Regions from separate parts of the Streptomyces sp. NPDC104367 genome, predicted to be linked through region 2. Evidence: riboswitches for the same ligand, from Rfam matches in the RefSeq annotation. Region 2 holds a riboswitch; each other region holds the start of a gene.
What was found. A riboswitch is a leader RNA that binds a small molecule or an ion and turns the genes downstream of it on or off. The one in region 2 is predicted to bind S-adenosylmethionine.

Region 1: it holds a riboswitch for S-adenosylmethionine, as region 2 does, so the genes downstream of both, thrC (threonine synthase) here and ACZ619_RS13725 (ABC transporter substrate-binding protein) in region 2, are expected to answer to the same signal.
Region 3: it holds a riboswitch for S-adenosylmethionine, as region 2 does, so the genes downstream of both, ACZ619_RS00890 (amino acid ABC transporter permease) here and ACZ619_RS13725 (ABC transporter substrate-binding protein) in region 2, are expected to answer to the same signal.

What each region holds. Positions count from the first base shown of each region.
Region 1 is NZ_JBVJND010000051.1:33,823-39,441, forward strand. Features, by position in the region: gene groL (chaperonin GroEL) at 1-908, opposite strand, end outside; gene ACZ619_RS42885 (cold-shock protein) at 1,222-1,428, opposite strand; gene ACZ619_RS42890 (MoaD/ThiS family protein) at 1,942-2,217, opposite strand; gene thrC (threonine synthase) at 2,264-3,547, opposite strand; SAM riboswitch class I at 3,566-3,708, opposite strand; gene ACZ619_RS42900 (glucosyl-3-phosphoglycerate synthase) at 3,866-4,810, shown strand; gene ACZ619_RS42905 (alpha,alpha-trehalose-phosphate synthase (UDP-forming)) at 4,894-5,619, shown strand, end outside.
Region 2 is NZ_JBVJND010000007.1:344,897-350,515, reverse strand. Features, by position in the region: gene ACZ619_RS13735 (O-acetylhomoserine aminocarboxypropyltransferase/cysteine synthase family protein) at 1-811, opposite strand, end outside; gene ACZ619_RS13730 (isopenicillin N synthase family dioxygenase) at 808-1,836, opposite strand; SAM riboswitch class IV at 2,235-2,344, shown strand; gene ACZ619_RS13725 (ABC transporter substrate-binding protein) at 2,604-4,253, shown strand; gene ACZ619_RS13720 (ABC transporter permease) at 4,250-5,332, shown strand; gene ACZ619_RS13715 (ABC transporter permease) at 5,335-5,619, shown strand, end outside.
Region 3 is NZ_JBVJND010000001.1:201,074-206,692, forward strand. Features, by position in the region: gene ACZ619_RS00875 (GNAT family N-acetyltransferase) at 1-615, opposite strand, end outside; gene ACZ619_RS00880 (transporter substrate-binding domain-containing protein) at 663-1,685, opposite strand; gene ACZ619_RS00885 (amino acid ABC transporter ATP-binding protein) at 1,750-2,538, opposite strand; gene ACZ619_RS00890 (amino acid ABC transporter permease) at 2,535-3,518, opposite strand; SAM riboswitch class IV at 3,907-4,017, opposite strand; gene ACZ619_RS00895 (glutathione S-transferase C-terminal domain-containing protein) at 4,037-4,957, opposite strand; gene ACZ619_RS00900 (putative leader peptide) at 5,026-5,154, opposite strand; gene ACZ619_RS00905 (hypothetical protein) at 5,316-5,573, shown strand.

The DNA.
Region 1 (5,619 bases), on a different contig from region 2:
ACCTCCTCGGAGATGACCTCGCCGCCGGTGAGGATGGCGATGTCGTTCAGCATCGCCTTGCGGCGGTCGCCGAAGCCCGGGGCCTTGACGGCGACGGACTTGAAGGTGCCGCGGATCTTGTTGACGACCAGGGTCGACAGGGCCTCGCCCTCGACGTCCTCGGCGATGATCAGCAGCGGCTTGCCCGACTGCATGACCTTCTCCAGGAGCGGGAGCAGGTCCTTGACGGAGCCGATCTTCGAGTTGGCGATCAGGATGTACGGGTCGTCGAGGGACGCCTCCATACGCTCCATGTCGGTGGCGAAGTACGCCGAGATGTAGCCCTTGTCGAAGCGCATACCCTCGGTGAGCTCCAGCTCCAGACCGAAGGTCTGGGACTCCTCGACGGTGATGACGCCTTCCTTGCCGACCTTGTCCATGGCCTCGGCGATGAGCTCGCCGATCTGGGTGTCGGCGGCGGAGATGGAGGCCGTCGAAGCGATCTGCTCCTTGGTCTCGACATCCTTGGCCTGCTCGAGCAGGGCACCGGAGACGGCCTCGACGGCCTTCTCGATACCGCGCTTGAGGGCCATCGGGTTGGCGCCGGCGGCCACGTTGCGCAGACCCTCGCGGACCAGGGCCTGGGCGAGAACGGTCGCGGTGGTCGTACCGTCACCGGCGACGTCGTCCGTCTTCTTGGCGACTTCCTTGACCAGCTCGGCGCCGATCTTCTCGTACGGGTCCTCGAGCTCGATCTCCTTGGCGATGGACACACCATCGTTGGTGATCGTGGGGGCGCCCCACTTCTTCTCGAGGACGACGTTGCGGCCCTTGGGGCCGAGCGTCACCTTGACGGCGTCCGCGAGCTGGTTCATGCCGCGCTCGAGGCCGCGCCGCGCCTCCTCGTCGAACGCGATGATCTTGGCCATGTGAAGTGGTCCCTCCAGGACTGGGGGTGATTCCTTCGGACCGCGCCCGCGCCCGCGACGGACGGCTCACATGCCTCGTGGTTCCTTCCCCACCCGGCCTGCGGGCCTCACCGACCCGGTCCTTCTTTGTCACTCTCACCTTCAGAGTGCTAACGCCAATGATTAGCACTCGGGGTAGGCGAGTGCAAGCGCCTCCCGGGGATCGGGCCCGCGGAGTCAGCCCCCTCCCGGGCATGCCGAAGGGCTCGTGCCCCGGGAGGCACGAGCCCTTCGAAGTTGTACAGAAGAACGTCGCTGTCAGTCGGCGCGTGCTTCAGCTGGTCGCCAGCCGGACCATGTCCGCCTGCGGCCCCTTCTGGCCCTGCGAGATCTCGAAATCGACTCGCTGACCTTCCTCCAGGGTGCGGTACCCGTCCATCTGGATCGCGCTGTAGTGGACGAAAACATCCGCACCACCGTCGACCGCGATGAAGCCGTACCCCTTCTCCGCGTTGAACCACTTGACGGTGCCCTGAGCCATGCCTAACTCCCCTATTACTGGCCCTTGCACAGATCCACACTTCGCGGATCCGGGTCAGACCTCACCCCCCAATGGTTGGGGGCGTGCGCCGGAACGCGTCGACCGCGGCCGAATGTATCTGCCCAACTGCCGTCTGCAACAGGTCAATCGGACGAGAATTCTGGACGGAAGGGGTCCGGAATGTAGCGAGAATTCGGCGGAATTCAGGGCAAGTCGGGCCCCGTAAAGGCCACAAAAGCCGCATTTAACGCGCACACTTTGGCTACTTCTTGCCGGGCCCGCGGTATCAATACGGGGCCTCCGACCCGGAGATCGGGAGCGCGTTCCCCAACTGTACCGCGCTCAACCACACAGAATTGCCCCCTCCGCTTCTCTCGCGGAGGGGGCAATCGGATGAACACTCGGTGATGGCCGTTACCAAAGGTAATGTTCGGTCATTCGGCCATCACGTCAACCCCCGCCGACCCCACGTCAGGACGGTCAGGGCGGCGTCAGGGCCGCGTCAGGGCTGGGTCAGCCACCGGCGACGGCCGGGATGATGGAGACGCCGGCCCCGGCCGGGGTGGCGGTCTCCAGACCCTGCTCGAATCGCACGTCGTCGTCATTGACGTAAACGTTGACGAACCGGCGCAGCTTGCCCTGGTCGTCGAGAACGCGGGCGGCGATTCCCGTGTGGTTCTTCTCCAGGTCGGCGATGACCTCGCCGAGGTTTCCGCCTTCGGCGCTGACTTCGGCCTGACCACCGGTGTAGGTGCGCAGGATGGTGGGGATGCGAACGGTGACGCTCACGTTATAAACCTCCGGATTAGAGCGGCTGCCTGCTTATTACTGCCGGCTAGGCCAGCCCGGCCTCACGGAACGACTCGAGACTCGGTCGAATAGTCGCCGTGAGTCCGGTACCCGCGACTGCGTCCAGCGTCTTCAGTCCATCGCCCGTGTTGAGTACGACAAGCGACTTCGTCGGATCGATGAGCCCATTCTCAATGAGCTTTTTGGTGACTCCAACCGTCACTCCGCCGGCGGTTTCCGCGAAGATTCCCTCGGTCCGCGCGAGCAGTTCGATCGCCTCCACGACCTGCTCGTCGTTCACGTCCTCCACCGCACCGCCGGTGCGGCGCGCGATGTCGAGAACGTAGGGGCCGTCGGCCGGGTTGCCGATCGCCAGCGACTTGGCGATGGTGTTCGGCTTCTGCGGCCGGACCACGTCGTGGCCCGCCTTGTACGCGGTGGAGACGGGCGAGCAGCCCTCCGCCTGGGCGCCGAAGATCTTGTACGGCTTGTCCTCGACGAGCCCGAGCTTGATCAGCTCCTGGAGGCCCTTGTCGACCTTGGTGAGCTGCGAGCCGGACGCGATCGGGATGACCAGCTGGTCGGGGAGCTGCCAGCCGAGCTGCTCGCAGATCTCGTACGCCAGCGTCTTGGAGCCCTCGGCGTAGTACGGCCGCAGGTTCACGTTGACGAAGCCCCAGCCCTCGCCGGCCGAGTCGCCGATCAGCTCGGAGCAGAAACGGTTCACGTCGTCGTAGTTGCCCTCGATGCCGACGAGCTCGCCGCCGTAGATCGCGGCCATGACGACCTTGCCCTGCTCCAGGTCGTGCGGGATGAACACGCAGGAGCGGAAGCCGGCCCGGGCGGCGGCGGCGCCGACCGCGCCGGCCAGGTTGCCGGTGGAGGAGCAGGAGAGCGTGGTGTAGCCGAAGGCGCGCGCGGCCTCGACGGCCTGGGCGACGACACGGTCCTTGAAGGAGTGCGTCGGGTTGCCGGAGTCGTCCTTCACGTACAGGCCGCCGGTCACCCCCAGCTCCTTGGCCAGGTTGTCGGCCTTGACGAGCTTGGTCCAGCCCGGGTTGATGTTCGGCTTGGTGGCCACGTCGGCGGGGACGGGCAGCAGCGGCGCGTAGCGCCAGATGTTCGAGGGGCCCGCTTCGATCCGCTCGCGGAGCTGCTCGGTGTCGTAGTCCGAGAAGTCGTACGCGATCTCCAGCGGGCCGAAACACTCCTCGCAGGCGAAGTGCGGGCCGAGCGGGACGCGGTGACCGCACTCCCGGCAGGAAAGCGCCGTGGCGGGGCCCAGGTCTACGGTCTTCGGGGAATCGGGTGCAACAGTCTGCGCAGCCATGTGAGGCGAGGCCCTTTCTCCTCATCTTCCTCACGACGCATCTCGCCGTGAGACGGATTTGGCACCTTCCCAAGCCGGGAGCCTCGCTGTGAACACGAGTACCGACTGGAGGGTTGCCGGGGCTTCATCGGGCCGTTTCCCTCTGCCCCTCTGGATGAGCTGTATGTGGTTGTGGGCGCCGGGTGACCCTCCGACATGCGATGGTCATCGGCGTTGTTCAAGACTGTAACCGAAGGCCAGGACAGTTGAGATAGTCGTCCGTACCGCGAGATGGATCACACCTCGCAGTGTGATCGTGACAGTGAGGAGCCGCTGACTGTGCTGGAAGAAGTCGAGCGCTGGCTGGCCACCCGCTCCTGGGCCGTGAACGACCGTCCGCTGCACCGGATACTCGCCGCGAAGCAGCGCACGGGTCAGACCGTCTCCGTCGTGCTGCCCGCGCTCAACGAGGAGGAGACGGTCGGCGACATCGTCGCGATCATCCGTCACGACCTCGTGCGGCAGGCACCGCTCGTCGACGAGATCGTGGTCGTCGACTCGGGTTCCACCGACCGCACGGCGGCGGTGGCCGCCGCGGCGGGCGCGCGGGTCGTCCACCGCGACGAGATCCTCCCGCGCATCCCCGCCGTCCCCGGCAAGGGCGAGGTCCTGTGGCGCTCGCTGCTGGTCACCACCGGGGACATCGTCTGCTTCGTCGACGCCGACCTGAAGGAGTTCTCCTCCGACTTCGTCGCCGGGATCGTCGGCCCGCTGCTGACCGACCCGGACGTGGACCTGGTCAAGGCTATGTACGACCGCCCGCTGGCCGGTGCGGCCGGGCAGGGCGGCCGGGTCACCGAGCTGATGGCCCGCCCGCTGCTGAACATGCACTGGCCGCAGCTGGCCGGATTCGTGCAGCCGCTGGGCGGCGAGTACGCGGCCCGCCGCTCGCTGCTGGAGCAGCTGCCCTTCCCGGTCGGCTACGGCGTGGAGCTGGGCATGCTGGTCGACGCCCTGCACCTGGCCGGCCTGGACGCCCTGGCCCAGGTCGACGTCGGCGTCCGCAAGCACCGCCACCAGGACGGCCAGGCCCTCGGCCGGATGTCCGCGGCGATCTACCGCACGGCCCAGCTGCGGCTGGCCCGCGGCCATCTGATCCGCCCGTCCCTGACCCAGTTCGAGCGGGGCGAGGACGGCTTCGAGCCGCGCACCTACTCCGTCGACACGGAGGAGCGCCCGCCCATGGTGGAGATCGCGGAGTACGCCGAGCGCCGGGTGGCGTGACTTCGACGTGCGGTCCGTATACGGCCGCTCATCGGGCGTAGCAGTACGTTTGAGCGTTTCCGGGCCGGGCTAGGTTGACGCGTATGGCTTCCCCCATCGCTTCCTCCGACGGTGCCGATGTGCTGGTCGCGTCCAACCGCGGCCCGGTCTCGTACGAGCTGCGCCACGACGACCCGGCCGGCGCGCTGCACGCCAGGCGGGGCGGCGGCGGGCTGGTCTCCGGGCTGTCGGCGATCGGCCCCGACGCGAACGCGGTGTGGGTGTGCGCGGCCCTCGGCGACGGCGACCGCGAGGCGGTGCGCCGGGCCGGGGGCGGTCTGCTGCCGGAGGCGGACACCGGCGGGCAGCGGGTCCGGATGCTCGACATCGAAGCGGACGTGTTCTCCGACGCGTACAACGGCATCGCCAACTCGGTCCTGTGGTTCGTGCACCACATGCTGTACCAGACCCCGCTGGAGCCGGTCTTCGACGCGGAGTTCCGGCGGCAGTGGGCGGCGTACGAGGCCTACAACCGCGCCTTCGCCGAGGCGCTGGCCGAGGAGGCGGCCCCGGGGGCCGTCGCCGTCATCCAGGACTACCACCTGGCGCTGGCCCCCCGGATGCTCCGCCGGCTCCGCCCGGACCTGCGCATCGGCCACTTCTCGCACACACCCTGGGCCCCGCCGGACTACTTCCGGCTGCTCCCCGACGACATCGCGGCGGAGCTGCTGAGCGGGATCCTCGGCGCGGATCACGCGGCGTTCCTGACCCGGCGCTGGGCGGACGCGTTCGTCGACTGCTGCCACGCCGTGCTGGGGCCGGGCATCCCG
Region 2 (5,619 bases):
TGCGCAGCCGCAGCGCGTAGGCGAGGCCGCTGTCGGCGAAGGAGTCCCAGAAGGACAGCCCGTTGTACGTCGGGTCCGGTCCGGTCAGTCCGGGCCAGCGGCCGGGGTCGGCGCCGAAGTCGAAACGCCCGCCGTCCACGACGACGCCGCCGATGGCGGTGCCGTGCCCGGACAGGAACTTGGTGGTGGAGTGCACGACGATGTCGGCGCCGTGGTCGAGGGGCCGCAGCAGGTAGGGGGTGAGCACGGTGTTGTCGACGACGAGCGGGACGCCGGCCTCGTGGGCGACGCGGGAGACCGCCTCGGTGTCGAGGACGTTGCCGCGCGGGTTGCCGAGGGTCTCGCCGAAGAAGGCCTTCGTACGGGGCCGGACGGAGGTGTACCAGGCGCCCAGGTCGTCCGGGTCGTCGACGAAGGTGACGTCGATGCCGAAGTCGGCGAACGTGTGCTCCAGCAGGGTGCGGGTGCCGCCGTACAGGGACGGGGAGGCGACGATGTGGTCGCCCGCGCGGGCCAGGTTGAGCAGGGCGAGGCTGGTCGCGGCCTGGCCGCTGGCCACGGCGACCGCCGCCGAACCGCCCTCCAGGGCCGCGATGCGTTCCTCGGCCACCGCGGTGGTCGGGTTCGACAGCCGGGTGTAGGCGTGGGTGGTGAGGTCGGCGAGTTCGAAGGCCTCGGCGGCGTGCGCGGTGTCGCGGAAGACGTAGCCGGCGGTGGAGTGGACGGGCACGGCCCGCGCGCCGGTGGCCGGGTCGGGGACCGCTCCGGCGTGCACCTGGAGTGTCTCGAAGCCCCGGTCGAGGGTGCTCATCGGACCTCCTCCCGCCTGGCCAGGACGTCGGACCACCAGCGTTCGGCGACTCCCGGATGCGAGCGGAGCCAGCCGACGACCGCGTTCTCGCCGAAGGCGGCGAGCAGCGGGTTGTCGGGGTCGTCGGTGACGCCCCGGCTCAGCGCGGCCAGCTCGGGCGGGAGGTGCAGCGGCTTGACGACCGCGTCGAGGCGCGGGCCGAGGAAGAAGGGGATCGAGTAGCGGTGGACGCCGGATGCGGGGCTGACGACCCGGTGGCGGGTGGCCTTGAGATAGCCCTGGGTGGCGATCTCCAGCATCTCCCCGATGTTGAACACGAACGCGTCGGGCACCGGTACCGCGTCGATCCAGCCGCCGTCCTCGCGCTGCACCTGGAGTCCGCCGACGTCGTCCTGCTGGAGCAGGGCGAGGTAGCCGTAGTCCTTGTGCGCGCCCACCCCCTGGTCGGCGTCCTCCGCGGTGCGCGGCGGGTAGTGCACGATCTTCACATGGACGGCGGCCTCGTCGTCGAACCACTGGTCGAAGTAGCCCTCGTCCTGGCCCAGCGCGGCCGCGAGGGCGCGCAGCACCTCGCGGCTGACCCGCAGCGCCTCCGCCTGCCAGCGCAGCACGGTGTCCCTCAGCTCCGGCAGCGCGGACGGCCACTGGTTGGGGCCGATCAGCCGCAGGTAGTCGGGGTCGTCCGGGCCGGTCGGCACCGCCGCGCGCTCCGGGCCCATGTCGATCTGCTCCCGCCAGTCGGCGCCGCCCGCCGTGTACTCGGTTCCGGTGCGGGTGTAGCCGCGGAACTGGGGCGAGTTGAGGTTCTGGATCTCCAGCCGCCGCTCCTCGGGCAGCGCGAAGAAGGCGCGTGCCACGGTCAGCGCCTCGTCCCGCAGGGCGGCGGGAATCCCGTGTCCGGTGACGTAGAAGAAGCCCACCTCGTGGGCTGCGGACCGGAGTTCGGCGAGGAAGGCGGCACGGTCGGCGTCCGGGGCGCGGAAGCGGGAGATGTCGATGACGGGCAGGGCTGCGGGTGGGGCCATGGGGTTCCTTCGCGGCGGCGGCGAACGGCTGCCTTCCGCGACCCGCGCTGAACGGCGGGCTGTTCGAGGGCAGTCGGGGAGAACGGTCAGGAAGAGGGAGACGAGGTCGCGAGCCGTCGGACGGCGGTCAGCAACAGACCTGGTCGAACTGGTCGGCGCGGCGGCCCGCCCAGAACGGGTCGAGCAGCACGGTGTGCGCCGGGCCGGTGGTCTCCATGGGCGGATGAAAGCACACCCGGGATCGATGCGTCCACCGTCCGCCCCGGTGGGCGGGCCGGGGCCGTCCCGTCGGCGCGCCGTGTGCCCCAGAAGAGGTCGGCCGCCTCGTGGTTCACCCCTGTCACCGGGTTCCGGGCGTGTCTTGACGTCGGAAGATCGGGCGATCTACGGTGAGCGTGAGCTACGAGTTCCGGTGATCAAGCCCTGGCTGGCCGGACGGCAACCCTCGACGCAGTGGGGTGCCCCAGGTGACGGCTCGGCGGATCTTCTCTTTCTGCAAGTGCGTTCGTAGCGGCCCGGGACGGGCCAGAACCCGGGAGGACGGCATGGCGACGGCCTTCATGCCGTGTTCCCGGCGCCATGTCGACCTGCTGCTGGTGTCCAGCTGTCTCTGTACGGGCTGATCCCGCCCTGCGCGGACCGGCGCCACCACCGCCCGTCCGGCTGAGTTCCCCTCCCCCTCTTTCACACGCGATCCCGCACGCCATGGCGCTTCCCCCGTGCCACGGCTGCCTCACGCGCCCCTGACGCGGAAGCGGAGACACCTGATGGCACTGCACAACGGCCCCACCCCCGGCAGACCCCTGCGGTCCGGCCTCGGCGCGACCGCCCTCGGCACGGCGTTCCTGGTGGCGCTCACCGGCTGCACCAGCAGCAAGGACGGCGCCGCCGCGGCGTCCGGCACGTCGATCACCGTGGGTACGACCGACCAGGTCGCCGGCCTCGACCCGGCCGGGGCGTGGGACGCGGGCTCCGGCACCGTCGAGAGCGAGGTCTACGCGACCCTGCTCGCGCAGAAGAACGGCTCCGCGGACGTCTCCCCCGACCTGGCGACCGGTATCGAGCTGACCGGGCCCAAGGAGTACACGGTCACCCTGGCCAAGGGGCTGAAGTTCGCCAACGGCCACGAACTGACCTCCTCTGACGTCAAGTTCAGCTTCGACCGGAACCTGGAGATCGCCGACGAGAACGGCCCGTCGTCCCTGCTGTACAACCTGGCCTCGGTCGCCGCCCCGGACCCGACCACGGTCGTCTTCACCCTCGAGTCGGCCAACGACACGCTGTTCCCGCAGGTGCTGTCCACGGCGGCCGGCTACGTCGTGGACGAGCAGGTGTTCCCCGCCGACAAGATCCTCGACGACCGGGCGATCGTCACGGCCAAGCCGTGGAACGGCCCCTACGGCATCCGGAGTTACGACAAGAACTCGCTGGTGTCCTTCGCCGCGAACGCGCGGTACGAGGGGCGGCTGGGCACCCCGAGGACCAAGAACGTGCAGCTGAAGTACTACACCGACGCCAGCAATCTGAAGCTCGACGTCGAGCAGGGCACGATCGACGCGGTCTACCGCACGCTCACCACCGCCGACCTGGACGACCTCGCCGAGCAGAAGGACATCAAGGTCCACACCGGGTCCGGCAACGGAATCCGCTACATCGTCTTCGACTTCGACACCCAGCCCTACGGGACCAGGACGAAGAACGCCGACAAGAAGAAGGCCCTCGCCGTCCGGCAGGCCGTCGCGGACTCCGTCGACCGGTCCCAGCTCGCCCAGCAGGTGTACAAGAACACCTACCAGCCGCTGTACAGCTCCGTCCCGGACGGCCTGACCGGCGCCGGCCCCTCCTTCAAGTCGCTCTACGGCGACAAGAAGGGCGGGCCCGACACGGCCGCCGCCGCGGCCCGGCTGAAGGCGGCGAAGGTGAGCACCCCGGTCACCCTCAACCTCCAGTACAACAGCGACCACTACGGCTCGTCCTCGGCCGACGAGTACGCGCTGCTCAAGACCCAGCTGGAGGCCACCGGGCTGTTCAAGGTGAACCTGCAGTCCACCGAGTGGACCCAGTACGGCAAGGACCGGATCAAGCACCTCTACCCGCTGTACCAGCTGGGCTGGTACGCCGACTACCTCGACGCGGACAACTACCTCTCCCCCTTCTACTCGGCCAACAGCTGGGTCGCCAACGGCTACGACGACCCGGCCGTACGCGCGCTGATCAAGAAGGAGGAGACCGAGACGGACGCCGCGAAGCGGGCCGAGCTGCTGAAGCGGGCGCAGGACAGGGCCGCCACGCAGGTGCCGCTGCTGCCGCTGCTGCAGGGCTCCACCGCCATCGTCACCCGCGCCGACATCAGCGGCGTGCCGGACGAGCTGGACGCGACGTACCAGTTCCGCTGGGCGGGGCTCGCGAAGAAGTGAGCGCCTCGACACCGGCGGCCCCCGGCGCCGTCGCTACCGCGGCCGACGGCGCCGCCGGGTACGGGCTCGCCCGCTACCTGGTGGTGCGCTTCCTCCTGATCATCCCCACGGTGCTGATCCTGGTCAGCCTGGTCTTCTTCCTGATGCGGCTGACCGGCGACCCGATCACCGCCGCCTTCGGCGACCGCCTCACCCCCGACCAGCTCCAGGCCAAGCTCCACCAGGCGGGCTACGACCGGCCGTTGGCGACGCAGTACCTGGACTACCTGCGCTCGCTGGCGACCGGTGACTTCGGGCGCACGGTCACCGACAACCAGCCGGTGACCCGGGTGCTCGGCACCTACGGCGCCGCGACCGTCGAACTCGCCTGCTACGCCCTGCTGGTGGCCCTCGCCGTCGGCGTCCCGCTGGGCATGGTGGCGGCCGCCCACCGCGACCGGGCGCCGGACGCGGCGCTGCGCCTGTTCGCGATCCTGACCTACGCCACCCCGGTCTTCTTCGTCGGTCTGCTGCTGAAGCTGGTCTTCGCGATCCGGCTGGGCTGGCTGCCCTCGTCGGGCCGGGCCAGCACCGGCGTGCAGCTGTTCCTCCAGGACCGGACCAGCACGACCGGCGTGTACCTGATCGACGCGTTGCGCAGCGGCGACGGTACCGCTGTGGCGGACGTCCTGCGGCACGCGGTGCTCCCCGCGCTGTCCCTGGGCCTGCTGGTGGCCGGCGTCCTGCTCCGGCTGGTCCGCACCAACCTGATCGGCACCCTGTCCGCCGACTACGTCGAGGCCGCCCGCTCCCGGGGCGTGGCACCGCTGCGCCTGGTCACGCACCACGCGACCCGGCCCGCGCTGATCCCCGTCGTCACCGTGCTGGGTCTGCAGGTCGCCGGGCTGCTCGGCGGGGCCGTCCTGACCGAGACCACCTTCGAGTGGAAGGGCCTCGGCTACGAACTCGCCCACTATCTGACGGCCCGTGACTTCCCGGCGGTGCAGGGCATCGTGGCGCTGTTCGCCGTCGTGGTGGCGGTGACGAACTTCGTCGTCGACGTCGTGGCCGCGCTGATCGACCCCCGAGTGAGGTACTGACCATGGCCGTGGTTCTCCTACGACGGCTGCCGACCCGGCTGCGGACGGGCGCGGGAGTGCAGCGGGCCATGCTGCTCACCGGTCTGCTCCTGACGGGCCTGTTCGTTCTCACGGCGCTGCTGGGACCGCTGGCCGCCCCGCACGGATACGCGCAACTGCGTGACGTGAGCGGCCTGTTCGGCTCGCAGCAGCCACCGAGCGGCGCGCACCCGCTGGGCACGACCGTCTCGGGCTACGACGTCCTGTCCCGGACGGTGTGGGGCGCCCGGACGGCGCTGCTGATCATC
Region 3 (5,619 bases), on a different contig from region 2:
CGGGGTGTCCCCGCGCTCGCGGATACCGGCGGCGACGGCGCGGACCAGGCGGGTGGCGAGGCCGCGGCCGCGGTGGTCCGGGTCGGTGCAGACGGCGCTGATCTCCGTCCAGCCGGGCGGTCGCAGCCTCTCCCCGGCCATGGCGACCAGCCGCCCCCGGTGCCGGATGCCCAGGTAGTCGCCCATCTCGACGGTCCGGGTGCGGAACGGGCCGGGTGCGGTGCGGGCGACGAGGTCGAGGATCTCGGGTACGTCGTCCGGTCCGAGCCGTACCGCCTCGGGGTCGGGTTCGGCCCGCAGGCCCGTGTCCACGAACTGGACGCCCGTCCCGCCGCCGGCCACCTCCCAACCGGGCGGCGCCTGTTCGACGGGCTTGATCCGTACGGTCGCCCCGGGTCCGACGAGCGTGTGCAGGTCGGCCCAGGCGCCGGGGTCTCGGGGGTCGGCGAGCGCCGCGTAGGCGTAGACGTCGTCGGGGTAGCGGGCGGCCCGGCCGAACCGCTCGGCGAGGTGGGCGTGCGGGCCGGTGAGGGCGGACCAGACGGCGTTGTCGAGGGGTGCGGTGTCGGGGGTGAGGGGGGCTCCGCCTCCGCGGATGTCGGTCTGGACGGTCACGGAGGCGCAGTCCTTTCTGGGCCGGCGGACGTGTTCTCGACGGGGAGTCAGGAGTTGTCGAGGGGCAGGCCGGGCGGGTTGACCTCGGACTTGGTGACGGCCTCGTCGGAGAGGTTGTAGGCCTTGAGCCACTTCGCGTACTGCCCGTGCTCGATCAGGTAGTTGATGGCGTCCGCGAGCGGCTTGGCGAGGCCGCTGTCCTTCTTGGCGGTGGCCGCGATCAGGCCCTGGAGGCCGGCGCCGGCGCCGGAGTAGGTGCCCGCGGTGCGGGTGGCGTTGGGCTTCCCCGCGGTCTGCCGGTTGTGGTACGCGAAGCCGGGGTTGGGCCCGAAGGAGGCGTCGATCTTGCCGCTGTCCAGCGCCAGGAAGGTGCTGGTGCTGTCCTGGAAGTACTTGACGGTGAGCTTCTTGCCCTCCTTGGCGAGCTTCGACTGCCACTCCAGGAGGATCTTCTCCTGGTTGGTGCCGGACCCGACGGCGACCGTCTTGCCGGCGAGGTTCTCGTAGTCGCCGTCGAAGTTCCAGGTGCTCTTCTTCGGCACGAGGAAGGCCAGGTTGTCCTCGCGGTAGGAGGCGAACTCGTACTTCTTCTTGCGCTCCTCGGTGATGGTGACGTTGGAGAAGGCGGCGTCGACCTTGCCGCTGTCGATGCCGACGAACATGTTCTCCCAGGTGAAGTTCTTGACCTCGGGTTCGAGCCCGAGGACCGCGGCGACCAGACGGGCGAGGTCGGGCTCGGTGCCGGTGAGGGTCTTCTGGTCGCTGCCCACGTAGGCCAGCGGCGGGAGCCCGGCGGGCAGGGCGCCCTCGCCGATGACGAGCTTGCCGCTCTTCCTCACGGAAGCCGGCAGCTCGGCGCTGATGGACTTGACCTCGGAGACCTTGATGGCCGTCCGGGTGGCGGCACCGTTGGAGACCTGTCCGACGACGACCTCGCCGGTCTTGGCGTCGGCGGTGGTGGCCGCGTCGCTGTCGCCCCCGCAGGCGGCGAGCCCGGTGGCGAGGGAGGCGACGGCGGTGGCCGCGGTGATGCCTCTGATCAGGCTGCGTCGGGTGATGTGGGTAGACATGGCCGTTCCTTGTCGCTGCGGGTGATGAGGGCGGTGGCGTGGGGGAGGTCTGGGGTACGGCGGGTCAGAGGACCTTGCTGAGGAAGTCCCTGGTCCGCTCGTGCTGCGGCTTGTCGAGGACCTCGGAGGGCGGACCCTGTTCGACGATCTTCCCGCCGTCGATGAAGACGACCCGGTCGGCGATCTCGCGGGCGAAGCCGATCTCGTGGGTGACGATGACGAGCGTGGTGCCGCTGGTGGCCAGGTCCTTGATGACGGAGAGGACCTCCCCGACGAGTTCGGGGTCCAGCGCGGAGGTCGGCTCGTCGAAGAGGATGACGCCGGGGCGCAGGGCGAGGGCGCGGGCGATGGCGACGCGCTGCTGCTGCCCGCCGGACAGCTGCCGCGGGTAGGCTCCGACGCGTTCACCGAGGCCGACGCGTTCGAGGAGGTCCTTGGCCAGCTGCTGGGCCTCGGGCTTGGTGAGCTTTCCGGTGGCGACCGGGGCGGCGGCCACGTTGTCGAGGACCGTCAGGTGCGGGAAGAGGTTGAAGTTCTGGAAGACGAAGCCGATCCGGCCGCGCTGGGCCAGGATGGCGCGCTCGCTCAGCTCCTTCAGCCGCTCGCCCTGCCGCTTCACGCCGATCGGTTCGTCGTTGACGCTGACGTAGCCGATCTCCGGCTTCTCCAGGTGGTTGATGACCCTGAGAAGGGTGGACTTGCCGGAACCGGAGGGGCCGAGGATGACGGTGACCTCGCCGGGACGGACCGTCAGGTCGACGCCGTCGAGGACGCGGTGGGCGCCGTACCACTTGTGGACGTCGTGGATCTCCAGGCCGGCGGGGGCCGTGTCCAGGGTGTCGGTGGTGCTCATACGGCGGCCTCCCGGCGGATGCGTGCGCGCAGGTCGGCGAGGCCGCCCCGCAGTTTCTGCAAGGGGGTCGGCGGCAGGGCGCGGGTGGCGCCCCGGGCGTAGTACCGCTCGACGTAGAACTGGATCACGGAGACGACGCTGGTGAGGATCAGGTACCAGACCGTCACCACCAGGAGCAGCGGCACGATGTCGCCGGGGTAGGTCGAGCCCATGCTCTGCGCGGAACCGAAGAGGTCGAGCAGCGAGACGTAGAAGACCAGCGAGGTGCTCTTGATCAGGCCGATGAGCTGGTTGACGTAGTTCGGGGTGATGGAGCGCAGCGCCTGCGGGAAGACGATCCTGCGGAACTGGTAGCCCTTGGGCAGGCCGAGGGCGGCCGCCGCCTCGTGCTGGCCCTGGTCCACGGAGAGGATGCCGCCGCGGACCACCTCGGCGGCGTAGGCCGCCTCGTTGAGGCTGAGGCCGACGACCGCGATGGCCATGTCGGTGGCGAGCTTGGACTCGTCGAAGGAGAAGAAGGCCGGTCCGAAGGGGACGCCGATGCTCAACGTCCTGTACAGGGCACTGAAGTTGTAGAGGAAGAGCAGTACCACGATGAGCGGGACGGAGCGCAGCGCCCAGACGTAGGTCCAGCTGACCGCGCGCAGCACCGGGCTCCTGGACAGCCGGGCCAGGGCCAGCAGGATGCCGCCGAGCAGTCCCAGGACCGCGCTGTAGGCGGTGACTTCGAGGGTGATGACCAGTCCGTCGAGGATGGCCGGGCGCAGGAACCAGTACGCCCAGCGGTCCCACTGGTAGAACGGGTTGGTCACCAGTCCGTGCGCGAACTGGGCGACCAGGACCAGGACGACGGCGGTGGCGATCCACCGCCCCGGCCTGCGCAGCGGCTGAACTCGCTGTGCGGTCAGCAACTTTGACGGTTCATCAGCCGTGCTCGGCGCCTCGGGGGCGGCGATGGTGGCGCCTGGGGGTTCACTCATGACGGACTCCGGCGATGTCGGAAACCCGCCTCCCACGGGCGGACGGCCGCGGCCGGGCCGTGTTCGGGCACGGCGCGGCACGGGGCGCGGGGACGCGCGGGACGCGGGGACTGGGCGGACGAGGTCACACCGGGCGGGCGGTGTGCGGCGGGGAGAGGTGCTGCTGGGTGCGGGCCGGGAGGCCGGAAGGACCGGTCAGACCCGACAGCGGGCACAGCCCGGTGCGGTACACGCGCTACACAGTGCGCTGTTGACGCGGAGCAGGTCGACGGCGCGGTCGACGACGAGCGGGCTCGCATACGGCTGTACGCAGCCCTGGGAGCGGCGCTGGGCCGTCCTGGGAGCTGCGTACATGTCCGTCACCCGTCACTGTTGTTCAGGCCCGTGGGCCTCGCGCTTACCGAAACGTCATCCGGTCGGGTCGTCACCTGGGGCACCCCACCGCGATCGGAGGGTTGCCGGTCAGCAAGCCAGGGCTTGAACGCTGACGCTCTTGACCGTTCTTGTCCGCAAGTAACTCAGTTGCCCGAAGGAATGTCAACGCCTGTCCAGTTGGCGGAACGGTTCTGACCGCTCTCACCTGCGGGACCGTCGGCGGCGTGTCCCACCCAGTCCAGGATCTGGACGGCGGCGCCGGCTGCCTCCAGCCCCTGGCAACGGGCGTGGTGGCGGCGGGCGATGCCGTCGAGGTCGAGATGGGCGCCGAAGGCCGGGTGCGCGGCCAGCCGCCGGGCGTAGGCCCACAGCACCGGGTGGTCGGCGATGCGGTGCACGGCCGAGGCGTCCAGGTGGTTGCGGTGCACGGTGTCCAGCTGCACCAGGGTGACCCACAACTCCACGTCCGCAGCCGTCAGTCGACCGCCGACCAGGAACTCCACATCGGCCAGCCGGCGCTCCAGGACGGCCAGGGTGGCGAGCAGCGTCTCCAGCGCCTCCGGGTCGCCGCCCTCGCTGCCGGCGCGCTGCGCGGCCCGCTCGATGCCCTCGGCGCAGAGCTGTTCGACGGCCTCGATCTCGGACTCGGTGCCGCACGGGTAGAGCCGGGTGACCCCGTCGCCGAAGTAGCGGTCGAGGTCGCGCAGGATGTCCGGGCCGTGGGTGCTGACGATGCGTCCGGACCAGGCGTCGCTGAACACCGGGGCCAGGGCCGGTCCCGTGTAGTGGTGGGCGCTCGCCTCGTACAGCGGACGCAGGGCCGAGTGGCTGCCGTCGGGGCGGTCCGGGACGGCGGGCAGGAAGGTGACCGGACAACAGTCGTCGAGGGCCAGCAGGCTGTGGCCGACGGCGATGCGCAGGCCGGCGGGGCAGGCGGTGGACAGGTGGAGGCGGTAGCGGCGCGGCACGGCGTAGTGGCCGCTGCGCGCGTCCCGGCCGATGCGGCCCCGGAAGCCGGGGGTGGTCCGGACGGACGGGAGGGCGGCGAGCGGAGTGATGGACATGTGTCTCCCCGGGTGCGGGCGCGCGGACGTACGCGCGGCGGAAGCGTTCGTCGGTGGGCGGCGGGAGGTCAACGTCTGCGGCCGATGGCGCTGCACACGCGCTGCAGGTCGATGTGCAGACGGGAGGTGAGCAGCAGGGCGGGGTACGGCGTACGGCTCTCCCGGCACTGACTGCCGACCGTCCGCAGGCGACCCATCTTTCCCTACCTTTTCACTAGGATTCCCATCCGGAGTGTCGATCGCCCACCGCCCCACGTCAAGAGGGCGTCCATCCCTGGGACACCGGCCCTCCGACTTGCCGCCGCGCGGACGGGGAGGTCCGCTGGAAGGACGGGGTCAGCGACGGGAGCCGGACGGGATGAGCGAGCCTGCGGGGGCCGGGGCGGTGCCGGGGGCCGTGCCCGAGACGTTCGTGTTCACCTGCCGGGACTGCGGCGAGGCGTGGCGGGCCACCTTCCAGGCGGTCTTCTTCACCGACCCGGTCGCCGACCCGGAGCTCCAGAGCACCCTGGAGTACGTCGACGAGGCCGGCCGCGCGGTGCGCTCGCCGCTCACGGACGCGGTCTGCCCGCGCTGCGGCGGCCGGCACGTGCGGATCACGGCACCGGAGCGGTGAGCCCAGCGCCGACGCTGGGCGCCGACAGCGGGACCCGACGCCGGGA